4 regions of the Pseudomonas sp. YH-1 genome follow, and region 2 is predicted to be linked to each of the others. Evidence: predicted binding sites of a transcription regulator. Region 2 holds the regulator's gene; each other region holds the start of a gene.

Region 1 (7,856 bases), 120 kb from region 2:
GCGGCAAAGGTAGTGGACAGCGTGCGGGCGTAACGGGCTACGGCGGACTTGTAAATGATGTCGCCGACGATTGGGACGCGCAGGACGCCACGATCCACCATGTCACGGAATCTTTCCGAGCGGTTATGCGCGGTCTTCAATGCGTAGCCGATTGCGAACATGGCGATCAGAATGATGAACCACCAGGCCTGCATCACCTCGGAGAGGTTGATGACCATCTGAGTGAACGCCGGCAATTCAGCGCCAAAGTTCTCGAATACCGACTGGAACTGGGGCACCACCTTGATCAGCAGAATGGCGGAAACGATCAGTGCTACGATGACCACCGCGATCGGATAGGTCATGGCTTTCTTAATCTTGGCCTTAAGCGACTCGGTCTTCTCTTTGTAAGTTGCCACGCGATCGAGCAGCGTTTCGAGGGCGCCTGACTGCTCGCCTGCATCCACTAGGTTGCAATAGAGGTCGTCGAAGTACTGGGGCTTTTTGCGCAGGGCATTGGCCAGGCTGTTACCGGCCGCAACTTCCTGCTTCACCTCATCGATCAGCTTACGCATGTTGGGGTTGTCGAAACCCTCGCCGATGATGTCGAAGGACTGCAGCAGTGGTACGCCCGATCCCATCATTGTTGCCATCTGACGAGTAAACAGTGCGATGTCCATTGGCTTGATGCGCTTGCCCTGACTCAGCAGGGAGATACCCTTCTTGCGCACCTTGGTGGGGTTGATGCCTTGCTTGCGCAATTGAGCCTTGACCAGCGCCGTATTGACCCCGGAAAGCTCCCCCTTGACCTTCCCGCCTTTGCGATCAGTGCCTTCCCAGGCGAAGACGCTGCTCTTCAATGCTTTTTCCGCCATGGATTAATCCTTGGTCACGCGGTTGACTTCTTCGAGACTGGTTATGCCTTGCATGGCTTTAAGCAGGCCCGAAGTGCGCAGATCGTTGAAGCCTTCTTTTCGTGCTTGATCAGCGATCTGAATGGAATTGCCTTCTTCCATGATAATCCGCTGCAGGGCCGGCGTGATTTTAACCACTTCATAAATACCTACGCGGCCCTTGTAGCCACCCTTGCAATTTTCACATCCGATGGGCGCGTATAGCTTGAAGGAGCCGATCTTGTCCTCGGGGAAGCCTTCGTGGCGCAATGCATCGCCAGGAACATCGTGTTCCTTCTTGCAGTGCGGGCAGAGCTTACGGGCCAGACGCTGGGCAATGATCAGGTTCGTAGAGGTCGCCAGGTTGAAGGAGGCGACGCCCATGTTCAGCAGGCGCGTCAGGGTTTCCGCTGCGCTGTTGGTGTGCAGGGTAGACATCACCATGTGGCCAGTCTGCGCAGCCTTGATGGCGATTTCTGCCGTTTCCAGGTCACGGATCTCGCCAACCATGATCACATCCGGGTCCTGACGCAGGAAGGCCCGCAGGGCCTGGGCGAAGTCCATGCCCTGGCGCGGGTTGACGTTCACTTGGTTGATGCCTTCCAGGTTGATCTCCACCGGGTCTTCCGCGGTAGAAATGTTGATATCGGGGGTATTGAGAATATTCAGACCGGTATACAGTGATACGGTCTTGCCCGAGCCTGTGGGACCGGTGACCAGGATCATGCCCTGCGGTTGCTTGAGGGCTTCCATGTAGAGCTGTTTCTGGGCGTCTTCGTAGCCCAGTGCGTCAATCCCCATCTGTGCACTGGCGGAGTCCAGTATCCGCATCACGATCTTCTCGCCCCACAGTGTGGGCATCGTATTAACCCGGAAATCGATGGATTTACTCTTGGATACACGCATCTTGATGCGGCCATCCTGGGGTTTGCGGCGCTCTGAGATATCCAGCCCGGCCATGACTTTCAGGCGGGCCGAAATGCGGCTGGCCAACTGAATTGGCGGTTTCGCGACTTCGTGCAGCATGCCATCAGTCCGGAAGCGGACCCGGTAGATCTTCTCGTAGGGTTCGAAGTGGAGGTCTGAGGAACCTCCCTTGATGGCATCGAGCAGCATCTTGTTGACGAAGCGCACAACGGGGGCGTCGTCGGCATCCCCTCCGATGGGGTCATCCTTCTGCTCTGCATTGCCGTTCTCGATATCCAGGCCGTCTAGGTCGATATCACCCAGATCGTCAAGGGCGCTGGTGGCGCTTTCGAAGAGCTTTTCGATGGCGTCGCCGAGCTTGTCGTCTTCGACCAGGATGGCTTCGGTCGTCAGGCCAGTGCTGAACTGGACGTCGGTGATCGCTTGGTGGTTGGTCGGGTCGGAAAGGCCGACAAACAGTTTGTTGCCACGTCGCCAGAGCGGAAGCACCCGATGCTGACGGATCAGTTTTTCCGAGACCAACTCCTTGGGCAGGGCTTCGCGATCGAGGCTGCTCAGATCGCAGAAGGCCACGCCAAACTGATCAGCGGCAAGTTCTGTCAGAGGGCGACTCTTCACGAGTTTGTTCTGCACCAGATAGGTGACCAGCGACAGCTTGTTGCGTTGCGCCTGTAATTGCGCCTGCTGGGCACTCTTCTCGTCGAGAAGCTCGGATTGCACCAGTTGGCGAGCGAGGCCGGACAGGACGACTTGATCGTTCATGGAAGGTAAATGCCGGGAAGAGGTATCAATGCCTTATAACGCAGATGTCGCGGAGTGCCAAATTGGCGAAGCACCACTGCCAAAAAATGTCACTTCCTGCGCAATAGTGCGTAGCTGCTATTGAGAAATTTCTGCTGGATCAGGGGATGCGCGGCTGTAGGAGTATTGGCATGATTTCTGCCTGATGTTTGGAAGGTCCTACGACCTCTTATATAAACCTGGAGAGAATTATGAAGGCTCAAAAAGGCTTTACTCTGATCGAACTGATGATCGTGGTTGCCATCATCGGTATTCTGGCTGCCATCGCACTGCCGGCCTATCAGGATTACACCAAGCGCTCCCACGTGACTGAGGGTCTGACCCTGGCTTCGGGTGCCAAAACGGCTGTTACCGAATTCTTCGCCTCCAAAGGCACCTGGCCGACCAACAACGCCTCGGCTGGAATTGCTACGGCTGCTTCTATCAACGGCAATGCAGTTCGCAGTGTCACCGTCGATACCTCGAAAATCACCATCGTCTACAATACCAAAGTTGAAGCTGGCAAGACTGTTGTTCTGCAGGGCTCGTCCAGCTCCGCTGGTGCCGTTACTTGGACCTGCAATACTGGTAACTTGAGCGCCAAGTACCTGCCGTCCAACTGCCGTTAATTCGTGCTTTGAAAAAGGCCCCTTTCAGGGGCCTTTTTTCATAAGGAGTCGGAGTGAAGTTGTTTGTAGTTCTGTTCGTGGGCCTGTTGTCGGTGGTTTTATTTCTTTATGCGCCGGGGCTTCACGGAGACTTTGAGTTCGATGACTCCGCCAATATCATTGATAACAACAGTCTGCATATAACTGCACTGGACCTGAAGCAGCTCAGAGCAGCAGCCGTCTCAGGCGATGCAGGGCCTACAGGCCGCCCGCTGGCGCTCATCAGCTTTGCGCTGAACATCTACTTCTTCGGCATGCAGCCGTTCTATTTCAAGCTTATCAACGTCCTGATCCACCTTTGCAACATTGTGCTTGTGGCTGGACTCTCTTCTCTGATCCTGCGGCGGTGGTACAGCCTTTCTGCCCGAAGCGGAGCACTGGCGGGGTTGGCAGTGGCTGCGCTCTGGGGGGTGCACCCGATCAACCTGACCAGCATACTGTATGTTGTGCAGCGCATGACCAGCTTGTCTGCGCTATTCGGATTCCTTGCCATCTATCTTTATGTCCGCTGGCGGTCGAAGCCGAGCACGGAACAGCTTTCTCTCAAAGGAGGGCTGTCGATACTCCTGATTCTGCTGGCCTTGGTGCTCTCGATGTTCAGCAAGGAGTCCGGAGTTTTGTTCGTCCTATTGCTGGCCTGGATCGAATACTGCGTCTTCGAGTTCAAATCAGATGGGCGAGTACTGCGTTTAGGAGCTCTCACTCTCCGGTATTTGGTGACAGCTGTAGGGCTGGCAATGGCGCTCGTTGCCCTTGTCTGGGTGATTCCGCCAATGATCTCGCCGGGCGCATTCGCACAGCGCGACTTCACTCTATCCGAACGACTTCTTACCGAGTCGCGGGTGATCTTCTTTTATCTGGCCATGATTGTTTATCCGGTCTTGTCCAGCCTCAGCCTCTATCACGACGATTTCACCATCTCGACCTCGCTGACACAGCCGGACAGCACGGTATATGCAGTATTTGGAATCGTCTTGCTTTGGGCCATCTGCCTATTTGGCTGGCGCCGCTATCGGATGTTGTCCTTTGCGATTGGGTGGTTTTTCATCAGTCATTTGCTCGAGTCCACGGTGTTTTCGCTGGAGTTGGTCCACGAACACCGCAATTATTTTGCGAGCATCGGCTTGCTATGTTTCTTGGTCGGAGTTGGCACGCAACTGCGCGGGCGGGTACGTGTCACCTTGATGATACTGGGCGCGGCCTTTTTCCTGCTGTTCTCTTTCGTGACCTACAACCGCTCTTTGGTCTGGTCGAGTCTGGTGGACCATGCCGCGTACGAAGCGGAGATGCATCCCAGGTCCGACCGGGCGAATTATCAGATGGGGCGCATCTACCTCAAGTTGCTGGACAATAGCAAGGACATGGCTTTCGCCGCCAAGGCGAGGGAGTACTTCCAGCGTTCGGCCGACGCCTATCTTCCGGCGAATGGCTCCTATTTCGCATTGATCCATCTGGCCTACTATCTGAATGAAAAGGCAGACCCCTTGGTGGTCCAGCGCCTTCAGGAGCGCTTGCGGACCTTGCCTTTCTACAACAGCAACGTAGCGTTCTTGAGGGTGCTGGTTGATTGTCAGTTGGGCGGCTTCTGTCATTTGCCTCCCGAAGAGCTGGTTGCCCTGTTGGCAGCCTCCCTGGAAAATCCCCGGGCAGCGCCGGAAAGTCGGAGCAGTGTCTATCTGCTGCTGGGCCGCTATTTTATCGAGTCGATAGGAGATCTGAGAAAGGGTGAAGAGTTCTTCCGCGATTCGATAAACGTGTTAGATGCTCCAGGAGCGAGGATCATGCTGGTCCAGGCGCTGCGCATGCAGGGGCGGTTTGCCGAGGCGCTCGATGAGCTGAAGCTCGCCGCTGCTCGGGATCGACTGGGTGCCAATGCCCAGTGGATCGTATCAGAGCACCAGCGAATCCTGCAGGCACAAGATAACAAGGTGGAAAATCATAATGCCGTTCACTGAAGTCGGGGCGCCGAGCCTCAGCATCGTTCTTCCGGCGAAGAACGAAGCCGACGGATTGTCCCTGGTCTTGCCGAGACTTAAGTCTCTGTATCCTCTGGCGGAGATTATCGTGGTTGATGATGGTTCGACCGATTACACCGCCAGTGTCTGTGCGGCGCAAGAGGTTATCCGCGTGCCCCACCCCTACAGCCAGGGTAACGGTGCTGCAATCAAGACCGGACTGAGACGAGCCACGGGTGAAATCGTCGTGTGCATGGATGCCGACGGCCAGCATCGCCCGGAAGAAATCGAGTTGCTGTTGGATAAAATGGCCACCGGTTACGACATGGTGGTGGGTTCGCGGAACAAGTCCGGCCAGGCCAGCGCCCACCGAGGGCTGGCCAATGCGCTCTACAACCGCTTGGCCAGCTGGATGGTCGGCCACAAGGTGGCCGATCTCACCTCCGGTTTCCGCGCCATGCGCCGTTCGCGCGCCCTAGAGTTCATTTCGCTGCTGCCCAATGGTTTTTCCTATCCGACCACGACGACCATGTGCTTCTTCCGTGCAGGGTATCCGGTCGCCTATGTCGATATCGACGTGCAATCGCGCCTGGCCGGCACCACCAGCCATGTTCGGCTGTGGAGGGATGGCATGCGCTTCCTGCTGATCATCTTCAAGATCGGCACGCTCTACTCGCCACTGAAGATTTTCCTGCCCATTGCCGCAAGCCTCTTCGCTACGGGCACGGGCTACTATCTGTATACCTTCCTGACCATGTCCCGGTTCACCAACATGAGTGCATTGCTGTTCACCTCGGCGCTGGTGATTTTCCTCATGGGTCTGATCTCCGAACAGATCACCGCGCTGATGTATCAGGATCGGTCCGGCCATTGATGAAGGTTATTCCGCCATCGCGTCCAGTCCTGCTGGTGCTGGCATCTACCTATCCTCGCTGGCGGGATGACCCGGAGCCCGGTTTCGTCCATGAGTTGAGCCGACGGCTGACGGACCGCTTCGATGTGCATGTGATTACCCCGCATTTCGCCGGTGCACTGCGCAAGGAAGACCTCGACGGCGTGCACGTCCACCGGTTCCGCTATGCACCGGCGGCCTGGGAGACCCTCGTCAGTGGAGGTGGCATGCTGGCCAATGTTAGGCGCGATCCCCTGAAGTGGCTGCTGGTTCCCGGATTCCTGCTCGCCATGTTTTTTTCTCTGCTGAGGTTGGTTCGTTCGCTGAGGCCCGCGCTCGTCCACGGTCACTGGATCATCCCGCAGGGAGTGATCATTGCACTGGCTCGATACTTCTGCCGGTTGCCTCCGGTGGTCCTGACCTCACATGGCGGCGATCTCTTCTCACTCAAGAATGGACTCATGGGTCGGCTCAAGAGCTGGGTCATGAGGCGCATCGATCATCTGAGCGTCGTCAGCGAGGCCATGGTGGAGCCGGCCCAGGTGCTGGGAATGCCTCATGGCCAGATGAGCGTGCTGCCGATGGGGGTGGACCTGGATGAGCGCTTCACGCCATCGGAAGTTGCGCGCAGTGACAAGTTGTTGCTTTTCGTCGGGCGCCTAGTGGAGAAAAAGGGTCTTGCGCACCTGCTTAATGCGCTGCCGATCCTGTGCCAGCGTTACCCTGGGCTGCGTCTGCGCATTGTCGGCTTTGGCCCGCTGCAGGAATCATTGCTGCAGCGGGCCGTCGAACTGGGGCTGAGCGAGTCTGTGGAGTTTGTCGGGGCCGTCGCCCAGGAGGGACTGGCTCCGCACTACCGGGAAGCAACCCTGCTGGTCGCCCCGTTCGTTAGGGCGTCCACTGGCGATGTCGAAGGTCTCGGATTGGTCAGTATCGAAGCGATCGGGTGTCAGTGCCCGGTGATCCTTGGGGATGTGCCGGCAGTGTGGGATGTCCTCGCCGAGCAGCCGGAGTGGATCGTTAATCCGCAGGATTTGCAGGCGCTCATTGCTGCTGTTTCATCCGTTCTTGATGATCCGGAGGCGGTCCGCAACCGAGTGGATACGCTGCGTGGTCGCCTGTACCAGAGGTTCTCCTGGAGTGCTGTCGCCCAGCGCTATATCCACCTGTTCGATAACCTCATCCCGGATTCCGGGGCGCGTCAGCGGTGAGCTCACGCGCCCTAACCATCTGGCTTCCCTCCCTTCGAGCCGGTAGTGGCGCCGATGTCTTTACCCTGCGTCTGGCACAGAGCTTAAAAAAGGCAGGGCATTGCCCGGTGGTGCAATGGTTCGATCGCCGTTTTGAACTCTGTCCATCGCTGCTCAAGGGCATCCAGCCTCCGGCCCGCGCGGATTTGGTCCACGCCGGCAGCTGGCAGGGCTTTGCCTTCAAGCGCCAAGGCCTGCCGTTGGTGGTCACGGAGCATCACTGTTCCCTCCATCCGCTGCTGCGTCGCAGCCACTCGACTACCCAGGCTCTCTATCACCGATTCTGCGTGCAACGCTGGAATCGACTGAGTTATCGCATGGCCGACTCGGTCGTTGCCGTGAGCAACTTTGCCGCCCAGCCGTTACGCCCAATGCTGGGCGAGCGCCTGCAGGTCATCCACAATGGCGTCGATACCGCGCACTTCTGCCCCGGCCAGCGCGGGACGTCGAGGCGCTTCCGGTTGCTTTTCGTCGGCAATCCCTCGCGCTGGAAAGGTGCGGATCTGCTTGCT
Region 2 (7,856 bases):
CCTGCAGGTCAGCCGGTGTTCCGTGACCGAGCACGCGACCGTCGCCGACGATATAGATGTAGTCGGCGATGCTCGCGGTTTCCGCAAGGTCGTGGGACACCACAATACTGGTGATCCCCAGGGCATCGTTGAGCAGGCGGATCAGGCGTACCAGTACGCCCATGGCGATCGGGTCCTGGCCCACGAAAGGCTCGTCGTACATCAGGATCTGCGGATCCAGCGCGATGGCACGGGCCAGCGCCACGCGACGCTTCATGCCGCCGGACAGTTCATCCGGCATCAGCTCGACCGCCCCGCGCAGGCCAACGGCCTGCAACTTCATCAGCACGATGTCGCGGATCATGTCCTCGGGCAACTCGGTGTGCACGCGAAGCGGGAAGGCCACGTTCTCGAAGACATCAAGGTCAGTGAACAGTGCGCCGCTCTGGAACAGCACGCCGAACTGCTTGCGCATGTCGAACAGGTCACTGCGGCCCAGCGTGGGAAGGTTCTGGCCATTGACCCACACTTCCCCGCTCGCCGGCCGCAGCTGGGCGGCGATCAGTCGCAACAGGGTGGTCTTGCCACACCCCGACGGCCCCATGATCCCGGTGACCTTGCCGCGTGGAATGCGGATGTCCACGTTATCGAAAATCTTACGCGTGCCACGCTTGAAGCTCAGGCCCTTCAACTCGACCGCGTATTGGTCATTGGTGCTCATAGAACTCCTTTCATCACGGCGCTGTCCGTTGCCCCGTCTGTCACACGGCAGAAACACGGCGCGGCAGGCCGAACGGCCGCGAACTATAACACCCCGCGAAGCCGCGCCCCAAGGGCTGCTAAGCCGCTGTTAAGGCACAGTTCAGCAAAATGCGCTCAACATTGAGATGCCAGTGATGAAGCCTTTGCCGCTTTCCCGTTATAATCTCGCACTTCATTTTGCCCCGCGCCTTTCGAACATGAGCCAGAAACACGATTTCATCCAGTCGGCACAACGCACTATCCGCCTCGAGCGTGACTCGGTGGACGCTCTGCTGCCGCGCATTGGCGCCGAATTCTCCCAGGCCTGCGAACTGCTGCTGGCCTGCAAGGGCCGCGTGGTCGTGGTCGGCATGGGCAAGTCCGGGCACATCGCCCGCAAGATTGCCGCCACCCTGGCCAGCACCGGCACGCCCTCCTTCTTCGTGCACCCGGCCGAGGCCAGCCACGGCGACATGGGCATGATCACCAAGGACGACGTCGTCCTGGCCCTGTCCAACTCCGGCTCCACTGCCGAAATCATCACCCTGCTGCCGCTGATCAAGCGCCTGGGCATCACCCTGATCAGCATGACCGGCAATGCCGAGTCGCCGCTGGCCAAGGCCGCCGCAGTCAACCTGGACGCCAGCGTCGAGCACGAAGCCTGCTCGCTGAACCTGGCACCCACCTCCTCCACCACGGTTTCCCTGGTGATCGGCGATGCGCTGGCCATCGCCCTGCTGGAAGCCCGCGGCTTCACCGCCGAAGACTTCGCTTTCTCGCATCCGGGCGGCGCATTGGGCCGTCGATTGTTGCTGAAAGTGGAAAACATCATGCACGTGGGTGAAGCATTGCCGCAGGTTTCTCCTGGCACTTCGCTCAGTGGCGCCCTGCTTGAAATGACCCGCAAGGGTCTGGGCATGACCGTCATCCTGGGTGAAGACGGTCGCCTGGCTGGGGTCTTCACCGACGGCGACCTGCGCCGCACCCTGGACAAGGGGCTGGACTTCCGTCAGGTGACCATCGACCAGGTGATGACCGTGCATGGCAAGACCGCCCGCCCGGACATGCTCGCCGCCGAAGCCCTGAAGATCATGGACGACCACAAGATCAACGTACTGGTGGTGGTCGACGACAAGGATCATCCGGTCGGCGTCCTGCACGTCCACGACCTGACTCGTGCGGGAGTCATCTGAATGACCGCCGACCTGCTGCAACGCGCGAAAGCGGTCCGCCTGGCGGTGTTCGACGTCGATGGTGTGCTCACCGACGGCAAACTCTACTTTCTGCCCGATGGCGGCGAGTTCAAGACTTTCAATACGCTGGACGGTCAGGGCATCAAGATGCTGATGAACTCCGGCGTACGCACCGCAATCATCACCGGCCGCTCGAGCCCGGTGGTCGAGCGCCGGGCGAAGAATCTTGGCATCAACCACCTGTTCCAGGGCCGCGAGGACAAGCTGGTCGCCCTTGACGAGTTGCTTGCCGAACTGGGTCTAGGCTATGAAGAGGTGGCGTACCTGGGTGACGACCTGCCCGACCTGCCCGCCATCCGCCGCGCAGGCCTCGGCATGGCAGTCGCCAGCGGCGACGCTTTCGTCCGTCAGCACGCCGACGGGGTGACCCAGGCCCGTGGCGGTGAAGGTGCCGCCCGCGAGTTCTGCGAACTGATCCTGCGCGCCCAGGGCAACCTCGAAGCTGCCCAGAACGCGTATCTCTAGAGCCGAACATGCCCAAGACATTCCAACAGAAGCTGCTGCTCGCCCTGATCGCCATCCTGCTGATCGCCCTCGGCTATTACTGGAACGTGCGCCTGGACTTCAACGAGCGGCAACTCAAGTCGCAGACCAGCGACGCTGTCGATTTCTACGTGGTGAACGCCAAGAGCGTTCAATACCGCGTCGACGGCTCCCTCGCCTACGAGATGACCGCCGACAAACTCGAACACCTGAAAGCAAGCGACGTGACCCTGGTTACCACGCCCGACCTCTACTTCCACCGGGAGAATGAGCCTCAGCCGTGGCACGTCCAGAGCGTTCGCGCCGAAGTAGCCCCCGAAGGCAAGCAGGTCGAGCTGATCGACGACGTGCGCGTCGCGCGCACCGACGCGCAACAGCGCACGCTCCTGCTCAACACCTCGCGCATGACGGTGTTCCCAGACAAGGACTATGCGCAGACTGACCAACCCGTGAAGATCACCGAACCCAACGGTGTGACCACGGCAGTTGGCATGAAAGCGTATCTGAAAGACAGCCGGATGCTCCTGCTGTCCAACGTAAGAGGTCAGCATGAGGCTCGTTAACACCCTCCCCCTTCTTTTCAGCCTCGCCGCCGCTATCGGCAGCTCTGCCGCCTGGGCGCTTCCCACCGACCGGGAACAGCCGATCCGCGTCCAGGCCGACAGCGCCGAACTGGATGACAAGCAGGGCGTGGCCGTGTATCGCGGCGACGTGGTGGTAACCCAGGGCAGCATGAAGCTGACTGGCAACACCGTTACGCTCAAGCAGAACAAGGACGGCGAGATCGAGGTCGTCACCTCGGTCGGCAAGCCCGCCTACTTCGAACAGAAGCCGGCGCCGGACAAGCAGATCACCCAGGCCTACGGCCTCACCATCCAGTACTTCGTCTCGCAGAACCGCGTCGTGCTGATCGACCAGGCCAAGGTGATCCAGGAAGGCAACACCTTCGAAGGCGAGAAGATCGTCTATGACACCCAGCGCCAGATCGTCAACGCAGGCCGCGCCACCGGCTCCCAGGTGACCACGCCGCGCCCGCGTATCGACATGGTCATCCAGCCCAAGAAAAAGCAGGATCAAGCGCAGTAATGGCTACGCTAACCGCCCAGCACCTCGCCAAGAGCTACAAGAGCCGGCAAGTCGTCCGCGACGTCAGCATGAGCATCGAGAGCGGGCAGATCGTCGGCCTGCTCGGCCCCAACGGAGCGGGCAAGACCACCTGCTTCTACATGATCGTCGGCCTGGTCCGTGCCGATCAGGGCGTCGTGCGCATCGACGAGCAGGATGTCACCCACCTGCCCATGCACGGCCGCGCCCGCGCCGGCATCGGCTACCTACCGCAGGAAGCCTCGATCTTCCGCAAGCTGTCGGTGGCGGACAACATCGGGGCGATCCTCGAGACCCGCACCGACCTGGATCGCGCTGGCCGTCAGGAAGCCCTGGAAGGCCTGCTCGAGGAATTCCACATTCACCACATCCGCGACAACCTCGGCATGAGCCTGTCCGGTGGTGAACGGCGCCGCGTTGAAATCGCCCGTGCGCTCGCCAGTTCGCCGAAGTTCATCCTGCTGGACGAACCTTTCGCCGGCGTCGACCCGATCTCCGTGGGCGACATCAAGCAGATCATCCACCACCTCAAGGCCAAGGGCATCGGTGTGCTGATCACCGACCACAACGTCCGCGAGACCCTGGACATCTGCGAAACGGCGTACATCGTCAACGACGGTCAGTTGATCGCCGAAGGCAGCGCCGAAAGCATCCTCGCCAACGACCTGGTGAAAGAAGTCTATCTGGGCCACGAGTTCCGCCTCTAAGGCCCTGCACCGCGCCCTGTCCGGGCGCGGTGGCTCCACCTCTCCACGCAAGCGTGGCGCGGCTCGTCGGCCGCTCCGCGACGTACGCGGCTGCCCGACCCACCGTGGCGCAACCGGGTTGTAACGAAAGGTCGACAGCCCCTAGGCAAAGCGTCCAAACTCAGGCATATAATTTGCTTCCTCGCGGCACCCCGGTGTCCGTAGTCGTGGATATGGCGCGCTTCGCGCCAGCGAACAAGGTGCCTAGTTCCAGCCATGAAACCATCGCTAGTCCTCAAGATGGGCCAGCAGCTGACGATGACTCCGCAGCTGCAACAGGCCATCCGACTGCTCCAGCTCTCCACGCTGGACCTCCAACAGGAAATCCAGGAAGCCCTGGAGTCCAACCCGATGCTGGAGCGCCAGGAAGAAGGCGAGGATTTCGATAACAGCGATCCCATGGCTGACGGTGCCGAGTCAGGCGCCAACGGCACCAGCAGCTCCCAGGACAACTTCCAGGAAAGCACCACGCCCAACGTCGACAGCCTCGACGATGACCAGTGGGCCGAGCGCATCCCCAACGAGCTGCCGGTCGACACCGCCTGGGAAGACATCTACCAGACCAGCGCCAGCAGCCTGCCCAGCAACGATGACGACGAGTGGGACTTCACCTCCCGCACCTCCGCCGGCGAAAGCCTGCAGAGCCATCTGCTGTGGCAGCTCAATCTCCTGCCGATGTCCGATACCGATCGCCTGATCGCCCTGAGCATCATCGACGGCATCACGGATGACGGTTACCTCGAAGAATCTCTCGACGACATCCTCGCCTCCATCGACCCGGAGCTGGGCGTGGAGATGGATGAAGTGGAAGTCGTGCTGCGCCGCGTGCAGCAGCTCGAGCCCGCAGGCGTCGGCGCGCGCAACCTGCGCGAGTGCCTGCTGTTGCAGCTGCGCCAGCTGCCCACCAAGACCTACCTGCTGGCCGAGGCCATCCGCCTGGTCAGCGACCACCTGGACCTGCTCGGCAGCCGCGACTACAGCCAGCTGATGCGACGCATGAAGCTCAAGGAAGACGAGCTGCGCGAGACCATCGAGCTGATCCAGTCGCTACACCCACGTCCCGGCTCGCAGATCGAATCCGGCGAAGCCGAATACGTCGTCCCGGATGTCATCGTTCGGAAGAACAACGACCGCTGGCTGGTGGAACTGAACCAGGAAGCGGTGCCGCGCCTGCGCGTGAACTCGCAGTACGCGGGCCTCGTGCGCCGCGCCGACTCCAGCGCCGACAATACGTTCATGCGCAACCAGCTGCAGGAAGCGCGCTGGTTCATCAAGAGCCTGCAGAGCCGCAACGAGACACTGATGAAGGTGGCGACCCAGATCGTCGAGCACCAGCGCGGCTTCCTCGAGTACGGCGAGGAAGCGATGAAACCGCTGGTCCTGCACGATATCGCCGAGGCGGTGGGCATGCACGAATCGACCATCTCCCGCGTCACCACGCAGAAGTTCATGCACACGCCGCGGGGCATCTTCGAGCTGAAGTACTTCTTCTCCAGCCACGTCAGCACCTCCGAAGGCGGCGAGTGCTCGTCCACCGCGATTCGCGCCATCATCAAGAAACTGGTCGCGGCGGAAAGTCCGAAAAAGCCATTGAGTGACAGCAAGATCGCTGGTTTACTGGAGGCACAGGGCATTCAAGTGGCACGTCGTACCGTCGCCAAGTACCGGGAGTCCCTAGGAATCTCTCCCTCGAGCGAGCGCAAGCGGCTGGTGTGACGTTGATCCACGCCAAGGTGTTCCGGCGGCAGGCCACATAACCTGCCACTTACACACGGGCAACAAGGAGAAAGCGGTATGCAAGTCAACATCAGTGGACATCAACTGGATGTGACCGACGCCCTGCGCGACTATGTCGGCGAGAAACTTGGCCGACTGGAGCGCCACTTCGACAAGATCACCAATGTTCAGGTCATCATGGAGGTCGAGAAGCTGAAGCAGAAAATTGAAGCCACCCTCCACATCGCCGGTGGCGAAGTGGTGGCCTGCGCCGAACATGAAGACATGTACGCGGCCATCGACCTGCTCACCGACAAGCTCGACCGCCAACTGATCAAGCACAAGGAAAAATACCTCGAACGCCAGCAAGGTGTTGGCGTCCGTTAACCCCTCTCTATGATCCGACTTGAGCAAATCCTGACCCCCGGCCGTTCCCTCGTGAACGTGCCGGGCGGCAGCAAAAAACGTGTCCTCGAACAAATCGCCAACCTGGTGGCTCGCGAGCTGCCGGGTTTCGATTCCCAAGACATCTTCGACAGCCTGGTGGCCCGGGAACGCCTGGGCTCCACCGGCTTCGGCAATGGCATCGCCATTCCGCACTGCCGCCTCCCCGGCTGCCAGTCGCCCATCAGCGCCATCCTGCACCTTGATCACCCGGTAGACTTCGACGCCCTCGACGGCGCACCGGTCGACCTGGTGTTCGTGCTGCTGGTGCCGGAAGCGGCCACCGAGGAGCACCTGGAACTGCTGCGGCAGATCGCCTCCATGCTCGACCGCTCCGACGTCCGCGACCGCCTGCGTCACGCCGCCAACGGCGAGGACCTGTACCGGATCGTCGTGGACTTCCAGAACAACGGGCACTGATCATGCGCCTGATCATCATCAGTGGGAGATCCGGCTCGGGCAAGAGCACCGCGCTCAACGTGCTCGAGGACAACGGCTTCTACTGCATCGACAACCTGCCGGCCAGCCTCCTTCCGGATCTGGCCCAGCGCGCCCTGCTGCACACCGAGCTGCTGCACCCCCAGGTTGCCGTCTCCATCGACGCACGCAACCTGCCCAGCCAGCTGCAGCGCTTCCCCGAGCTGCTGCAGGAAGCCCGCGACAAGCACATCCAGTGCGACGTGCTGTACCTCGATGCCGATGATGAGACGCTACTCAAACGCTTCTCCGAGACCCGCCGGCGGCATCCGCTGACCACCGACACCCGCTCCCTGGCGGAGGCCATCAGCGACGAGTCGAACCTGCTGGCGCCGATCGCCGACCTGGCCGATCTCAAGCTCAACACCACCAACCTGAACCTCTACCAGTTGCGCGACGTGCTCAAGTTGCGCCTGCTGAACAAGCCCGAACTGGGCACCGCCTTCCTGGTCGAATCCTTCGGCTTCAAGCGCGGCATGCCGGTGGACGCGGACCTGGTGTTCGACGTGCGCTGCCTGCCCAATCCGTACTGGAAACCCGACCTGCGCGAGCACACCGGGCTGGAAACGGAAGTCCAGGAGTACCTGGCAGCGCAACCGGACGTCGAGGAGATGTACCAGGATATCCTCGCCTACCTGAACAAATGGCTGCCGCGCTTCGCCGCGAGCAACCGGGCCTACGTAACCATCGCCATCGGCTGCACCGGTGGCCAGCACCGCTCGACCTACATTGCCGAGCGTATTGGTCAGGCCCTCAAGGAAACCCTCACCAACGTACAGATTCGCCACCGCGACCTGAGCTAAGCAGCGACAGACAACAAAAGGACAGCCCCTCGCGATGCCCGCCCTCGAAATCACCATCATCAACAAGCTTGGCCTGCATGCACGTGCGGCGGCCAAATTCGTCGGCGTCG
Region 3 (7,856 bases), 970 kb from region 2:
GCGCTGGATGCGGACCTGTTCGAGGCCATGGCCAATGCCGGCGAGGCGCTGCCGGAAAAAACCCGTCAGCTGGATGACGCACTGGCCACCTATGTGGGTGTGCCGGAAGAAATGTCCGGTCGCACCTGGAGCGAGCGCAGCCGTGGCGCGCTGAAGCTCCTGCGTCGGCAGGTAGTGCTGTGTGCGGTGCAGTGGCTCGTTGCGCTGCTGTGCCTGATCACCCTGACCTTCCAATCCTGAGGAACCTACTCGCAATGCTGGAAAGACTCTGCGCCTACGCCATCATCGCCGGCGCCCGTGCGGTGACCGGTCTGCGCAGCCTGTGGATCGGTACCACTCCGACCCCGGCGCAGCGCATCTACTACGCCAATCACAGCAGCCATGGCGATTTCGTCCTGCTCTGGGCCTCGCTGCCGCCGGAGCTGCGCTCGCGTACGCGGCCGGTGGCGGGCATGGACTACTGGGGCAAGGGCGGCCTGCGTGGCTTCATCATCAACCGCGTGTTCCATGGCGTGCTGATCGACCGCACCCGCGGCGCCGAGGGCGGCAACCCACTGGAGCCGGTGGAGCGCGCCCTGGCCGATGGCGACTCGCTGATCCTCTTCCCCGAAGGCACCCGAAACCTCGACGAGGAAGTGCGCCTGCTGCCGTTCAAGAGCGGCATCTTCCACCTGTCCAAGGCCCATCCGCAGGTGGAGCTGGTGCCGGTGTGGCTGGACAACCTCAGCCGTGTGATGCCCAAGGGCCGCGCGCTACCGTTGCCGCTGCTGTGCACCCTGAGCTTCGGCGCACCGCTGGTGGTGGAGGAGGGCGAGGCCAAGGAAGCCTTCCTCGAACGTGCCCGCGAGGCGCTGCTCAGGCTTGCCGCGCCGGAGGGTCGCTGAGATGAACCAGACCTGGCTGCTCTTCGGTGGTATCGGCGCCATCCTGGTCCTCGCCTCGTTGGTGGGCGCAGTGCTGCGCTGGCGGGCGCCGCCCGGCCCCCACGCGGTGATCGACAACCTCAACGCGCGGATCAACGCCTGGTGGGTGATGGTCGCGGTGATCGGCTGCGCCTTCGCCCTCGGCTACTGGGCAGTGATCCTGCTCTTCTACGGGGTCTCGTTCTACGCCCTGCGCGAATTCCTCACCCTGATGCCGACACGCCGCAGCGACTATCCGGCGCTGGTGGCGGCGTTCTACTTCGTGCTGCCGATGCAGTACCTGCTGATCGGCATCGGCTGGTACGGGCTGTTCTCCATCTTCATCCCGGTCTACGTGTTCCTGCTGCTGCCGATCCTCGCCTCGCTGGGTGGCGACTCCAAGCACTTCCTCGAGCGAGCTTCGAAGGTGCAGTGGGCGCTGATGCTGGCGGTGTTCTGCATCTCCTACGTGCCGGCGCTGCTGACCCTGGAGATCGCCGGCTACGAAGGACGCAACCTGCTGCTGATCGCCTTCCTGGTGATCGTCGTGCAGCTGTCCGACGTGCTGCAGTACGTCTGCGGCAAGCTCATGGGCAAGCGCAAGATCGCGCCGAACCTGTCGCCCTCCAAGACCCTCGAAGGCTTCATCGGCGGTGTGGCGCTGGCTACGCTGATCGGTGGCGCGCTGTGGTGGATCACGCCCTTCACCTTCTGGCAGGCGCTGCTGATCGCCCTGCTGATCAACATCCTCGGCTTCTTCGGCGGGCTGGTGATGTCGGCGATCAAGCGCGACCGCGGGGTGAAGGACTGGGGCCACATGATCGAAGGCCACGGCGGCATGCTCGACCGCCTGGATTCGGTGTGCTTCGCCGCTCCGGTGTTCTTCCACTTCGTCCGCTACTGGTGGACCTGAGCCCCGTCGGAAATCCCCCAAGCGCTCCGGGGTAACCACTCCGGAGCGCCGGTTCGCAGCTACGCTTGCTCTATTCCCTCGGAAGTGTCGTATGGCAACGGAGTGTTTGGGCGTAAGCAGTCGAATCTTTACGGGGCCATGAAGCAATGGACACTCTCTTTCCGCGAGTCACCGGCGGGGCCGCGTCTTGAGCGGCTCGGCGGGTAGTTTTCCGTTCACCTGCCTGGTTACCGCCATCGGCTCGTACTCTGCCGAATCGGTGATCGCATCGTTACGCGAGCACTGGGGCGCGCGGGTGGTGGGGACCAATACCCAGCCCCGCGACTGGTGCGCCACCTCGGCCTTGCTGGATACCTTCCATCGGGTTCCGGCGGCGAGAAATGTTACCGAGTATGTGGAACGCATCCTCAGGATCTGCGAGGCCGAGCAGGTGACCCATGTGCTGCCGCTGATCGACCCCGAGGTCGATGCCTTCGCGCTGCACCACGAAGCCTTTACCGAACGCGGCATCACGCTGTGCATGCAGCCGCTGGAGACCATTCGTGTTGCCCGCGACAAGTGGCGGGTGCACCAGGCCTTCGGTAATGATCCGCTGATCCGCACCATTCCCACCTGGCGCCTGGAGGATCTGCCCATGGCAGGGCTGGACCTGCCGCTGATCGCCAAGCCACGTGACGGGCGCAATTGCGAAGGCTTGATGCACGTGCGCGATGCGGATTTCCTGCACTACGTGCGCCAGCGCTTCTCGGACCGCGACTACATCGTGCAGCCGCTGCTGCCGGGCGATGTCTGCGTGGTGGACGTGGTGCGCCAGCAGAGCAGTGGAGCCTGGGCGGCCATGGCGCGCCAGGAGCTGGTGCGCACGCCGACCGGGGCGGGTCTGACCGTACGAATGCTGGCCGACGTTCGGCTGGTCGAGATGGCCGGTCAGGTCGCCCGCGTGCTGGGCGTGAACGGCTGCATCAACGTGGAATTCCTCGTGCAAGACGGCGAGGCGTTGCTGATGGACGTCAACCCACGCTTCTCCGGAGGGATTGCCTTCAGCCATCTTTCCGGCTACGACATGGTCGCCAATCACCTGCGCTGCTTCCGCGAGGCGCCGCTGGATGCGTCCGTGCTGCCCGCGCCGAGCATCCACGCGCGGCGGCTGGTGGAGGTGACCACCTTTGCCGCGCCGGCGGCTTCGCCCGATCCCGTTATTGTGCTGCCGGGCTCTCAGGGCAGCGTCGCTTCGCAACCGCTCGGCTGACTGACGCGTCTCCCGGCAGAAGCGGATCCCGCCCGTGATGGGGCGCTTGGCGCGCTCCTGTAGAGGCGTTCAGCCGTGAGCGAGGGCCGCATCAGAAGATGCTGCTCACCTCGCCTGATGCCGTCACCTTCGCCTCGATGATCTTCTGGCTACGCAGGTTCCTTACACGGATCACTTCGTCCTGCTTGCCGTTGGCCATTGCCTCGCCGACGGCGCTGGCCTGGATGCCGTCCTGGCTGGCGACGATCTTCACCTGCTGGCCGCGACGCACCATCATCGCGCCATCGAGCAGCGCAGGCGTCAGCGGCTGGTCGGCGCGGATGCGGCGGCGGGCCGTCTTGCCGGCCACCTCGGCGATGTCGGTGAAGTAACCCCGCGAGCCCTTGCCGATTTCCACCGGTGCGAGCTTGAGCTGCGCCCTGTCCAGCGTATGGCCGCGCTCGATCTCGCCGCTGGCGACCACCGTTGGCAGGTACACGGTGGGTTGGCTGATAAAGGTCACCGGCCAGCCGGATTGGCCCGCGCAGGAGGCTTCGAAGCGTCGTCGCGCGGTAACCGCAGTGGGGGCTTCGAGTATGCGCAGCTGCGGGCCGCCAGGGCAGGCGGTGAGTTTGCCCAGGCTGTTGGGCAGGTTGTTGTTCACCGTGAAAGTCATGCCTTTCCAGCCGGCCTTGCGTGCGGCTTCCTTCAGCTCGGCGGCGACCTGCTGCTGCGCGGCGGCGTCGAGTTGCACGCGTGCATCCTGGGCGTGCGCGAGAGCGGGAAGCAGCAGGAGGAAACAGGCGGAAAGGGCCTTTCCGCATCCTGGCGCGCGGTGCGTCGAAAGCGGAAAAGCCGCGTTGCACGCACTGCTCTTCTCTTTGAGTAAAGCCTTGTAAATCAACGACATGAAGCGATATTCCAGGATGGGCATGCTTTGTGCTCTGTCGCTGCGCACACCGAAAGACGGCCGAACGACGAGAGTGGGTTGCGCGAATGAGTATACGGTTTGACGACACCCTGGGTATCCACGAGAGAGCCCTCTCGCTGCACATGCAGCGCAGCGAAATCCTGGCCTCCAACCTGGCCAACGAAGACACCCCCGGCTTCAAGGCACGGGACATCGATTTCGCCACCGAGATGCAGCGCCAGGACACCTCCAGCGTCCTGCTGGCCAGCACCAGCGCCGCGCGCCCGGACCTGAAGTACCGCATCCCCAACCAGCCCTCGCAGGACGGCAACAGCGTGGAGCTGTCCACCGAGCAGGCGGAGTTCTCGCGCAACGCGATGGATTTCCAGACCAGCCTGACCTTCCTGACCCTGAAATTCCGCGGCCTCAAGCAGGCCATCGAGGGACGCTGACGCCATGGCATTCGATTCCATCTACCGCATCGCCGGCTCGTCGATGAACGCACAGACCGTGCGCCTGAACACCGTGGCCAGCAACCTGGCCAACGCCGACTCTGCCGCCAACAGCCCGGACACCGTGTACCAGGCGCGCAAGCCGATGTTCGCCGCCGTCTACGAGAACGACCAGCTCACCCGTGGCGCCGGCATGGGCGGCGCCCATGTGCAGGTGCTCGACGTGGTGACCTCCGGCCGCTCGCCGCAACGCCGCTACGAGCCCGGCAGCCCGCTGGCCGATGCCACCGGCTACGTCTACTACCCCGACGTCAACGAGATCGAGGAAATGACCGACATGATGTCCGCCACCCGCAGTTTCGAGACCGGCGTGGAAGTGCTCAACCGCGTGAAGAGCATGCAGTCCAGCCTGTTGAAACTGGGAGACGCCTGATGAGCACGGTCAACAACGACACCAGCTCCAGCGGCACCAGCAGCACTTCGTCCGACACGCCCAAGCAGGCGGTCAACCTCGGCGAGCTGACCGACATGGAGAACAGCTTCATCACCCTGCTGGTCGCCCAGGTGCAGTACCAGGACCCGACGAAGCCGGTGGACAGCACCGAGTTCATCAACCAGTACTCGGCGATGGCGCAGGTGAAGAGCATGCAGAACATGACCACCCTGCAGCAGAACAACCTGGTGCTGATGGACAACCTGCAGACCCTCACCGCTGCCGGCCTGGTCGGCCAGGAAGTGAAGGTCAGCGCCGACAGCCTGCAGCTGGACGGCGACAAGGTCAGCGGGCAGATCACCCTGGAGCACGCCTCGGCCACCACCGTGCTGCAGCTCACCGACGCCAACGGCGTGCGCACCGACATCACTCTCGGCCCGCAGGAAGCCGGCTCCGTGCCCTTCACCGTGGACCCCGAAGCGCTCGGCCTGAAGCCCGGCAAGTACAGCCTGGCGGTCAAGACCGAGAGCGGCGAGACGCCGGGCATCGAGGTCTCCGGCCTGGTGCACAACGTCCGCGTCAGCGCCGACGGCCCGGTGCTGGAAGTCGAGGGCGCAGGCTCGGTGCCCTTCTACAAGATCGTCGAATTCAGTCAGGGCCAGGCCGCCTGAGCGCCTGTTCCCCCCTCCTAGGATGAGCTAACGCCATGAGCTTCAACATCGCCCTGACCGGCCTGAACGCCGTCACCCAGCAGCTGGACACCATCAGCAACAACATCGCCAACTCCGGCACCGTCGGCTTCAAGTCCTCGCGCACCGAGTTCGGCAGCGTCTACGCCGACAGCAAGGGCATGGGCGTGGAAGTCGCCGGCACCACCCAGAGCATCAGCCAGGGCGGTTCGCTGGTGTCGACCAACCGTGCACTGGACCTGGCCATCTCCGGCGGCGGCTTCTTCGTGGTCAAGAGCGGCAACGGCGACACCCAGTACACCCGCGCCGGCGTGTTCAGCCAGGACAACGCCAACTACCTGATCAACGCCACCGGCCAGCGCCTGCAGGGCTACCCGACCGACGCTGCCGGCAACCTGCTGGTGGGCACCGTCTCCGACCTGCAGGTGAAGACCGCCAACCTGCCGGCCAAGGCCACCGACAAGCTGGAGTTCGTCGCCAACCTCGACTCCAACGAGAAGGTGCCGAGCGTCGCGCCGTTCGATCCGCAGAAGGTGGAGACCTACAACTCCACCTACACCAGCAAGATCTACGATTCCCAGGGCAAGGAACACACCCTGACCCAGTACTTCGTGCTGACCGGCACCAACACCTGGGACGCGCACTACGCGGTGGACGGCAATGCCGTCGGCGCCACCCAGTCGCTGACCTTCGCCCCGGACGGCTCGCTGTCCTCGCCGATCGCTTCCGTGCCGGTGAGCTTCACCCTGCCGGGCGTCGATCCGATGAACATCGCGCTGGACTACACCGGCACCAGCCAGTACGGCTCGGACTTCGTCGTCACCACCAACCGCACCACCGGCTACGCCGCCGGCGAGCAGACCGGTATCGCGGTGGAGAACGACGGCAAGGTCTACGTCAACTACAGCAACGGCCAGCGCATGCTGCAGGGCCAGGTCGCCCTGGCGAACTTCATCAACACCGGCGGCCTGCAGAACCAGAGCGGCACCGCCTGGACCGAGACCTCCGCGTCCGGCGCCCCGCTGATCGGCGTGCCCGGCATCGGCCAGTTCGGCTCGCTGTCGGCCGGCAACCTGGAAGGTTCCAACGTCGACATCACCCAGCAACTGGTGGGCCTCATGGAAGGCCAGCGCAACTACCAGGCGAACACCAAGGTGATGACCACCGACAAGGAACTCACCCAGGTCCTGTTCTCGGCCATCTAAGGACTCGTCATGGATCGCCTCGGCTACACCGCAATGACCGCCGCCAGCCGCAGCATGGCGGCGCTGGACGTGCGTGCGAACAACCTCGCCAACGTCAACACCCCCGGCTTTCGCGCCGACCTGGAACACGCAACGGCCGTGGACGTGGGCGGCGCCGGCTACGACAGCCGCCACCTCGCGCGCATCGAAAGCAGCGGCGTGGACATGAGCGCCGGCACCCTGATGGCCACCGGGCGCGACCTCGACGTTGCCATCCAGGGTCAGGGCCTGCTCGCCGTGCAGAGCGGCACCGGCGAGGCGTACACGCGCCAGGGCAACCTGGAGATCGATGCCGACCGCCAGCTGATGATCAACGGCCGCGCCGTGCTCGGCGAAGGCGGCCCGATCACCCTGCCCGAATACGACGCCATTGCCATCGGCAGCGACGGCACCATTTCGGTGATGCCGCGCGGCGATTTCATGATGACCGACGTCGACCGCCTCAAATTGGTGGATGCCCCGGCTGCGTCGCTGGTGAAGAACGCCCAGGGCCTGCTGGTGAGCAAGGACGGCCAGAACGTCGCAGCCAGCGACGATGTGCGTCTGGTCTCCGGGCACCTGGAGCAGAGCAACGTCTCGGCCATCGACCAGCTGGTGGGCACCATGAGCCTGAACCGGCGGTTCGAGGCCCAGGTGAAGATGATGAAGGCCGCCTCGGATCTCGCCGAGGCCGGCGACCGCATGATCCGTGGCGGCTAACGCGCGGCGCGCAGACAGGAGCACAACATGAGTTCGGCACTTTGGGTCAGCAAGACCGGCCTGGCAGCCCAGGACACTGCGATGTCCACCGTGGCCAACAACCTGGCCAACGTCAACACCGTCGGTTTCAAGAGCGACCGTGCGGTGTTCGAGGACCTGTTCTATCAGGTGCAGCTGCAGCCCGGCGCCCAGGCGGACCAGGTCAACACCGTGCCTTCGGGCATCCAGCTGGGCAGCGGCGTGCGCGTCGTCGGCACGCAGAAGGTGTTCACCGAAGGCAGCATGCAGACCACCGGCCAGCCGATGGACCTGGCCATCGTCGGCAGCGGCTTCTTCCAGGTCGAGGCGCCCAACGGCGACACCTACTACACCGAGAACGGCCAGCT
Region 4 (7,856 bases), 980 kb from region 2:
GCTCGGCGCGATATAACGTTCGTAATGCGCCTCGGACAGGATGAAGAACTCCTTGTCGATGGCATCACGCAGGTCCGGAAGCGGCCATTCGCGGAACTCCGGCAACAGCGCCAGGCCGTAGGCTTCCACCTGGTTGATCATCCGCGAGCCGCGGGCGATCAGCTGGTAGGCCCAGCAATACGGCGACTGCTCGGGCACGAAGCGGATCTGCCGCTGTTCCAGCTGGCTGCGCAGCAAGGACGCATCGAAGACTTCCAGCTTGGCCATCATCACCTGCGTCAGCAGGATCTCCAGACGGCTCAGGACCGCCCGTTTCTCTTCGTCGCCGTAGCGGTTCCAGTTCACCACTTCGTGGTGGAAGCGCTTGCAGCCACGGCAGACCAGGTCGCCATAGACCGTCGAGCAGAGCCCGACACAGGGGGTTTTGATGCGTTGCGAAGACATGGCTGAACAGATAGCTGGCAAAGCAGGCATGTTAGCCCTTTGTCTAGGCAAGATCACCCTCGGGCGCCACGCAAATCGGCTTACCAAGGCCCATTAATTCCATTAGAATGGCTGCGCCTTTTTGGCGTCATTGTCCGAAAGAAGCTGTTTTCAAAGCGTCACGAAGCACAGATTCCGGCAGCCGCGCGGTCTGGGCGCCTCCCTCAAGCGCCCAGACCCATCAGTCCCAGGCCACCCCGGCGTAAAACTTTGAAAACAGCTTCTGCCCGGAGATCGCCGGTGCCGTCGTAGGTCAGTGGATTACCGTCCACCATGCCTGACGAATGGATCGGAGGGGTCTCCTGGATACGCGTCCTCCGGGACCACTGATGAGGGAAATACTGTGCTTGAAGCCTATCGCAAACACGTAGAAGAGCGTGCCGCCCAGGGCGTCGTGCCCCAGCCGCTGAACGCCGAACAGACCGCTGGTCTGGTCGAACTCCTGAAGAACCCGCCGGCCGGCGAAGAAGAATTTCTCCTCGACCTGATCACCAACCGCGTACCGCCGGGCGTGGACGAAGCTGCCTACGTCAAGGCCGGCTTCCTGTCCGCCGTCGCCAAGGGTGAAGCCACTTCCCCGCTGCTGACCAAGGCCCGCGCGCTCGAGCTGCTGGGCACCATGCAGGGTGGCTACAACATCACCACCATGGTCGAGCTGCTGGACAACGCCGAGCTGGCCGAAGTCGCCGCCGCGCAGCTGAAGCACACCCTGCTGATGTTCGACGCCTTCCACGACGTCGCCGAGCGCGCCAAGAAAGGCAACGCCGCCGCCAAGGCCGTGCTGCAATCCTGGGCCGATGGCGAGTGGTTCAAGGCCCGTCCGGCCGTCGCCGAAAAGCTGACCCTGACCGTGTTCAAGGTCCCCGGCGAAACCAACACCGACGACCTGTCCCCCGCTCCGGACGCCTGGTCGCGCCCTGACATCCCGCTGCACGCCCTGGCCATGCTGAAGATGGCCCGCGACGGCATCGAGCCGATCCAGCCGGGTTCCGTCGGTCCGCTGAAGCAGATCGAAGCGGTCAAGGCCAAGGGCTTCCCGGTTGCCTACGTCGGTGACGTGGTCGGTACCGGTTCTTCCCGCAAGTCCGCCACCAACTCGGTGCTGTGGTTCTTCGGCGACGACATCCCCTACGTGCCGAACAAGCGCGGCGGCGGTTTCTGCTTCGGCACCAAGATCGCCCCGATCTTCTACAACACCATGGAAGACGCCGGCGCCCTGCCGATCGAATTCGACTGCACCAACCTGGCCATGGGCGACGTCATCGACGTTTACCCGTACGAAGGCAAGGTCGTGCGTCATGACAGCGGCGAAGTGGTCACCACCTTCGAGCTGAAGACCCCGGTCCTGCTGGACGAAGTCCGCGCCGGCGGCCGTATTCCGCTGATCGTTGGCCGTGGCCTGACCGAGAAGGCCCGCGCCGAGCTGGGCCTGGCCCCGTCCGACCTGTTCAAGAAGCCGGAAGCGCCGGCCGACAGCGGCAAGGGCTTCACCCTCGCCCAGAAGATGGTTGGCCGCGCCTGCGGTCTGGCCGAAGGCCAGGGCGTCCGTCCGGGCACCTACTGCGAACCGAAGATGACCACCGTCGGTTCCCAGGACACCACCGGCCCGATGACCCGCGACGAGCTGAAAGACCTGGCTTGCCTGGGCTTCTCCGCCGACCTGGTGATGCAGTCCTTCTGCCACACCGCTGCCTATCCGAAGCCGATCGACGTCAAGACCCACCACACCCTGCCGGACTTCATCATGACCCGCGGCGGTGTCTCCCTGCGTCCGGGCGATGGCATCATCCACAGCTGGCTGAACCGCATGCTGCTGCCTGACACCGTCGGCACCGGCGGCGACTCGCACACCCGCTTCCCGATCGGCATCAGCTTCCCGGCCGGCTCCGGCCTGGTCGCCTTCGCCGCTGCCACCGGCGTCATGCCGCTGGACATGCCCGAATCGGTTCTGGTGCGCTTCAAGGGCCAGCTGCAACCGGGTATCACCCTGCGTGACCTGGTCCATGCCATCCCCTACTACGCGATCCAGGCTGGCCTGCTGACCGTCGAGAAGAAAGGCAAGAAGAACATCTTCTCCGGCCGCATCCTCGAGATCGAAGGTCTGAACGACCTGACCGTCGAGCAAGCCTTCGAGCTGTCCGACGCCTCCGCCGAGCGTTCGGCTGCCGGTTGCACCATCAAGCTGCCGGAAGAGGCCATCGCCGAGTACCTGAAGTCCAACATCACCCTGCTGCGCTGGATGATCGGCGAAGGCTACGGCGATGCCCGCACCCTGGAGCGCCGCGCGCAAGCGATGGAAGCCTGGCTGGCCAACCCGCAACTGCTGGAAGCCGACAAGGACGCCGAGTACGCCGCGGTCATCGAGATCGACCTGGCCGACGTCAAGGAGCCGGTACTCTGCGCTCCGAACGACCCGGACGACGCCCGCCTGCTGTCCAGCGTTCAAGGCCGCAAGATCGATGAGGTCTTCATCGGCTCCTGCATGACCAACATCGGTCACTTCCGCGCTGCCGGCAAGCTGCTGGACAAGGTCAAGGGTGGCATTCCGACCCGTCTGTGGCTGGCTCCGCCGACCAAGATGGACGCCCATCAGCTGACCGAAGAAGGCTACTACGGCATCTACGGCAAGGCTGGCGCGCGCATGGAAATGCCGGGCTGCTCGCTGTGCATGGGTAACCAGGCTCGCGTACAGACCGGTTCGACCGTGGTCTCCACCTCGACCCGTAACTTCCCGAACCGTCTGGGCGACGCCACCGACGTGTTCCTGGCATCCGCCGAGCTGGCCGCCGTCTCCTCGATCATCGGCAAGCTGCCGACCGTCGAGGAGTACATGGCCTACGCGAAGGACATCGACAGCATGTCTGCCGATATCTACCGCTACCTGAGCTTCGACCAGATCGCCGAGTTCCGCGAAGCTGCCGCCAACGCGAAGATCCCGGCCGTCCAGGTCTGAGACTCCTAGCGTGATGAAAAGCCCCGCCTCGTGCGGGGCTTTTCTTTTCCAGGCCCCGAAACAGAGCGCTCCCGCCCTCCCCTAACGATGGGCCTAATACTTATTGACCGGTTGCACCCACGCGCCTCGGGTCTAAGGTGGAGATCAGGCTCCTGCCGATATCCGTGCCCAGGTGCCCTTGTGGAACCCTCCAGAGGTGCGCTCCCTTCCTCTGCGCCCCGCCCTCCATGGCGGGGCTTCTTTTTATCCAGCTGACTGGCACAGCCCTTGCTGCACTTTCGCAAAGGGTGATCCAACGGCGGATCGCCTACCGACAATGGCGTCGCTGCCACCGCCTCTTCGACGGCCGGTGGAGCGGCGCTTTTTTGTATTGAGAGTGCGTTGAGAGGTGGAGATGATCGACAGCACCAGCCCACTGCCGGACAACCTGGCCTGGGTGGCCGGCTCCGATGCCCCGGAGAAGACCGCGCTCAACCTGGGCTTCATGGCCCTCACCGACTCCGCCTCGCTGGTGGTGGCCGCCACCCAGGGATTCGGCCAGCCCTACGGTTTGACGCTCAACCTGCAGCGACAGAACTCCTGGTCCGGGCTGCGCGACCGCCTGCTCAGCGGCGAACTGGACGCAGCGCAAAGCCTCTACGGCCTCATCTACGACCTGCAACTGGGCCTGGGCGGCGCCCCGGCCACTGACATGGCCGTGCTCATGGGGCTATGCCAGAACGGCCAGTCGATCAACCTCTCCGCCCCACTAATGCGCGACGGTGTGACCTCTGCCGAGGCACTGCGGAGCCACGTGCGCCAGAACGGAGCACAAATGACTCTCGCCCATACCTTCCCCACCGGCACCCATGCGATGTGGCTCTACTACTGGCTGGCCAGCCACGGCATCCATCCGCTGCAAGATGTCCGCAGTCTCGTGGTGCCCCCGGCGCAGATGGTCGAGCACCTCAAGGCCGGGCGCATCGACGGCTTCTGCGCCGGCGGCCCCTGGGGCGCGCTGGCGGTGGACGAAGGCATGGGCTTTACCCTCGCCACCAGCCAGCAGATCTGGCCGGACCACCCGGAAAAGGTGCTAGGCACCACCCGTGCCTTCGTCGAGCAGTACCCCAACACCGCCCGCGCGCTGGTGATGAGCCTCCTCGATGCCAGCCGCTTCATCGAAGCCAACGAAGACAACCTGCGCAGTGCCGCCCAGCTGATCAGCAGCGAGGACTACGTCGACGCCCCTCTCGCCAGCGTCGAGCCACGCCTGCTCGGCCGCTATCAGGACGGTCTCGGCCACGCCTGGCAAGATGCGCACCCGCTGCGCTTCTTCAATGACGGCCAGGCCACCTATCCCTGGCTCTCCGACGGGCTGTGGTTCATGACCCAGTTCCGCCGCTGGGGCCTGCTGCGCGAGGACGTCGACTACCTCGGCACCGCCCGCCAGGTTCAGCAACTCGACCTTTATCGAGAAGCCGCCAGCGCCGTGGGCGTCAGCGTGCCGGCCGCCGAGATGCGTGCCTCGACCCTGATCGACGGGCGCCTCTGGGACGGCAGCGACCCGGCCGGTTATGCCCGCAGCTTCGAGCTGAATGCCCTGGCGGAGCGAGGTTGTGCATGCTGCGCGTCCTGCTGATCAACGACACCCCGAAAAAGGTCGGGCGCCTCAAGGCCGCGCTGGTGGAGTGCGGCTTCGAGGTCATCGACGAATCCGGCCTCACCGTGGACCTCGCGCAACGGGTCGAAGCCCTGCACCCGGACGTGATCCTCATCGATACCGAATCCCCCGGCCGCGACGTGATGGAACAGGTGGTACTGGTCAGCCGCGACCAGCCACGCCCCATCGTCATGTTCACCGACGAACACGACCCGCAGGTGATGCGCCAGGCCATCCGCTCCGGGGTTAGCGCCTACATCGTCGAGGGCATCCAGGCCGAGCGACTGCAGCCGATCCTCGATGTCGCCATGGCCCGTTTCGAGAGCGACCAGGCTCTGCGTGCCCAACTGCAGGCCCGCGAGCAGCAACTGGCCGAGCGCAAGCGCATCGAGCTGGCCAAGGGGCTGCTGATGAAAATGAAGGGTTGTGCCGAGGAGGAGGCCTACACCCTGATGCGCCGCCAAGCCATGGGCCGCCAGCAGAAGCTTTCACAAGTGGCCGAGCAGATCATCGCCATGCACGAGATGTTGGGGCACTGACGTCGAAGAGGTGAAGCCGGCCAACGGCCAGCGGCGGCAAGGCGCGATCATTTCGCCAGCGGCGGAGCTGGCCCCTACCTCGCCTGCAACGCCCTATGCTGCGGCCGCCCGGTCTTCTGGCCGGGTCCCAGGAGCGTCATCGGCAGGGTTCGATGGCGCATCGCAGTGGCCGCCGCCGGCTAGGCACCTCGGCGCCCACCCGACCTCGCCGCCTGTGCGGCTCAGCAAGGGCAAGCCCATGATCGACCTCACCACCTGGAACCTCAGCGTTCCCACCGACCCCCGCCCCACCGAAGTCACCACCGCGCAGATCGCCAGGGGCTACCAGAGCCGCTACTTCCAACGCGACGGCAGTCAGGTGGTGTTCTGGGTTCCCGTCACCGGCTCGCATACCTCCGATAGCGTCTACCCGCGCAGCGAACTGCGCGAGACCACTACCGCTGGCGAGGTCTCCAACTGGTACTACAACCAGGGCGACAACGAGCTGCGCGTGACCATGAGCGTCCAGCAGGTGCCGTCGAAGAACAAGATCATCATCGGCCAGATCCACAGCCGCTCGCCCTACACCGGCAACGGCGAGCCCCTGGTCAAGCTGCAGTACCACTACCTCCCTACCCTGGAAAGTGGACGCCTGGAAGCCCTGGTGCGCAACCATCCCGACGATAGCGCCAGCATCAACGTCCCGCTGATCGACAACATCGCCCTGGACCAGACCTTCAACTACAGCCTGCGCGTCACCTCGGTGGGCAACCTGGCGATCCGCGTGGAAACCTCCGACGGTCGGGCCAACTACTACCGCAAGATCCTCAGCACCACCTGGTCCAAACAACTGCTGTACTTCAAGGCCGGCGCGTACATCAACGACAACTACGGCGACAGCAGCGAGGGCGCGCGGGTGACCGTCTTCCACCTGAACTCGGCACACCGCTGACTCGCCATTCACTGACCTGATGAGGCACGGGGCGGGCGGACTGCGCGTAGAATGCGCGGCACATCCGCACTACCCGTTGCCTTGTCATCGAGACCGCCATGGCCCGCCTGAAACTGGAATTTCCCGAAGAACTCTTCATCTACACCACCAAGCTCACCGTTCGCGTCACCGACATCAACGGCGCCAACCACCTGGGCAACGACTCGATGATCTCGATGATCTCCGAGGCCCGAGCGCGCTTCCTGTTCGACTACGGCATCCGCGAGACCGGCATCATCGTCACCGACCTCGCCACCACCTACCGCGCCGAAGCCCACGCCCGCGACCAGCTGCTGTTCGAGGTCGGCGTGATGGACTTCAACAAGTACGGCGGCGACATCATCTTCCGTATCACCCGCCCGGCCGACGGCACCCTGGTGGCCATGGCCAAGTCCGGCTTCGTGTTCTTCGACTACAAGATCGGCCAGGTCGTGCCGATTCCCGAGGCCTTCCGCGACACCTTCCCCAACGTCAACTGGGTCGCCTGAGCGGCAAGCGAAGCGGCAGCGCGCTATACCTCTGGAGTCGTACCCGTCAGCCTCCAGAGGAGATTCCAGCATGCCGTCCTTCCTTCGGGTGGGCGCGCTGTCCAGCTGTCTGTGCCTGCCCTTCCCTTCACTGTTCCCCATCGCCCAGGCGGCGGATACCGATCCGGTCCAGCGCGGCCGTTATCTGGTACAAGTCGCCGGTTGCAACGATTGCCACACCGCTGGCTACATCCTCGCCCCGGACAAGGTCCCCGAAAGCACCTGGCTCACCGGCGACCAGCTCGGTTGGAGCGGCCCCTGGGGCACCACCTACGCCAGCAACCTGCGCCTGGCCATGCAGGCCTATGACGAAGAGCAATGGCTGGCCATCGCGCGCCAGGCCAACTTCCGTCCGCCAATGCCCTCCCACACGCTGCGGATCATGGACGAAGCCGACCTGCGCGGTATCTATCGCTACGTGCGCCACCTCGGCGCTGCCGGCAACAGGGCGCCCGATTACGTACCGCCCGGCGGCACGCCCAAGGGCCCGGTCGTGCTCTTCCCTTCCTCGCCAGCCCCCTGAATCGCCCCAACGGGGAGCACGCCAGGGACGCGTGCGCCCCGTTGTGGGACAGCCCGCGAAGCACGAATACCACTAACCTTTTGATCCGGCGGGACTTTCCGCTATTGGCCCGCGCCTTGCTGTGCACAAGGCGATGGTAATCAACGGCGATTACCCGACTTCGACAAAGGCGTCGCATCCACACCCGCGCAGAGCGGTGGGTGGAGCGACGCCTTTTTCGTT

Evidence for each region. The regulator sigma-54, encoded in region 2, starts transcription at its own class of promoters, with help from an activator protein. The targets are predictions, from matches to a motif close to ANTGGCATNNANNTTGCTNT.
Region 1: ACKI1H_RS10345 (pilin) is a predicted target of sigma-54. The motif match lies at 2,726-2,745, and genes of this name have one in related genera.
Region 3: flgB (flagellar basal body rod protein FlgB) is a predicted target of sigma-54. The motif match lies at 3,970-3,989, and genes of this name have one in related genera.
Region 4: ACKI1H_RS15385 (CmpA/NrtA family ABC transporter substrate-binding protein) is a predicted target of sigma-54. The motif match lies at 3,691-3,710, and genes of this name have one in related genera.

Annotation. Positions count from the first base shown of each region.
Region 1 is NZ_CP178184.1:2,178,295-2,186,150, forward strand. It holds gene ACKI1H_RS10335 (type II secretion system F family protein) at 1-854, opposite strand, end outside; gene pilB (type IV-A pilus assembly ATPase PilB) at 858-2,561, opposite strand; gene ACKI1H_RS10345 (pilin) at 2,792-3,208, shown strand; gene ACKI1H_RS10350 (hypothetical protein) at 3,262-5,202, shown strand; gene ACKI1H_RS10355 (glycosyltransferase family 2 protein) at 5,189-6,076, shown strand; gene ACKI1H_RS10360 (glycosyltransferase family 4 protein) at 6,076-7,305, shown strand; gene ACKI1H_RS10365 (glycosyltransferase family 4 protein) at 7,302-7,856, shown strand, end outside.
Region 2 is NZ_CP178184.1:2,296,336-2,304,191, reverse strand. It holds gene ACKI1H_RS10885 (ATP-binding cassette domain-containing protein) at 1-700, opposite strand, end outside; gene ACKI1H_RS10880 (KpsF/GutQ family sugar-phosphate isomerase) at 939-1,913, shown strand; gene ACKI1H_RS10875 (KdsC family phosphatase) at 1,914-2,438, shown strand; gene lptC (LPS export ABC transporter periplasmic protein LptC) at 2,447-3,019, shown strand; gene lptA (lipopolysaccharide transport periplasmic protein LptA) at 3,006-3,542, shown strand; gene lptB (LPS export ABC transporter ATP-binding protein) at 3,542-4,267, shown strand; gene ACKI1H_RS10855 (RNA polymerase factor sigma-54) at 4,523-6,022, shown strand; gene hpf (ribosome hibernation-promoting factor, HPF/YfiA family) at 6,101-6,409, shown strand; gene ptsN (PTS IIA-like nitrogen regulatory protein PtsN) at 6,419-6,886, shown strand; gene rapZ (RNase adapter RapZ) at 6,889-7,746, shown strand; gene ACKI1H_RS10835 (HPr family phosphocarrier protein) at 7,781-7,856, shown strand, end outside.
Region 3 is NZ_CP178184.1:1,328,996-1,336,851, forward strand. It holds gene ACKI1H_RS06080 (hypothetical protein) at 1-240, shown strand, start outside; gene ACKI1H_RS06085 (lysophospholipid acyltransferase family protein) at 255-884, shown strand; gene ACKI1H_RS06090 (phosphatidate cytidylyltransferase) at 886-1,815, shown strand; gene ACKI1H_RS06095 (ATP-grasp domain-containing protein) at 2,003-3,064, shown strand; gene flgA (flagellar basal body P-ring formation chaperone FlgA) at 3,156-3,797, opposite strand; gene flgB (flagellar basal body rod protein FlgB) at 4,040-4,405, shown strand; gene flgC (flagellar basal body rod protein FlgC) at 4,410-4,838, shown strand; gene ACKI1H_RS06115 (flagellar hook capping FlgD N-terminal domain-containing protein) at 4,838-5,509, shown strand; gene flgE (flagellar hook protein FlgE) at 5,545-6,732, shown strand; gene ACKI1H_RS06125 (flagellar basal body rod protein FlgF) at 6,742-7,470, shown strand; gene flgG (flagellar basal-body rod protein FlgG) at 7,498-7,856, shown strand, end outside.
Region 4 is NZ_CP178184.1:3,277,331-3,285,186, reverse strand. It holds gene ACKI1H_RS15395 (DUF1289 domain-containing protein) at 1-444, opposite strand, end outside; gene acnB (bifunctional aconitate hydratase 2/2-methylisocitrate dehydratase) at 827-3,436, shown strand; gene ACKI1H_RS15385 (CmpA/NrtA family ABC transporter substrate-binding protein) at 3,831-5,054, shown strand; gene ACKI1H_RS15380 (ANTAR domain-containing response regulator) at 5,036-5,614, shown strand; gene ACKI1H_RS15375 (polysaccharide lyase family 7 protein) at 5,853-6,545, shown strand; gene ACKI1H_RS15370 (thioesterase family protein) at 6,644-7,072, shown strand; gene ACKI1H_RS15365 (cytochrome C) at 7,143-7,634, shown strand.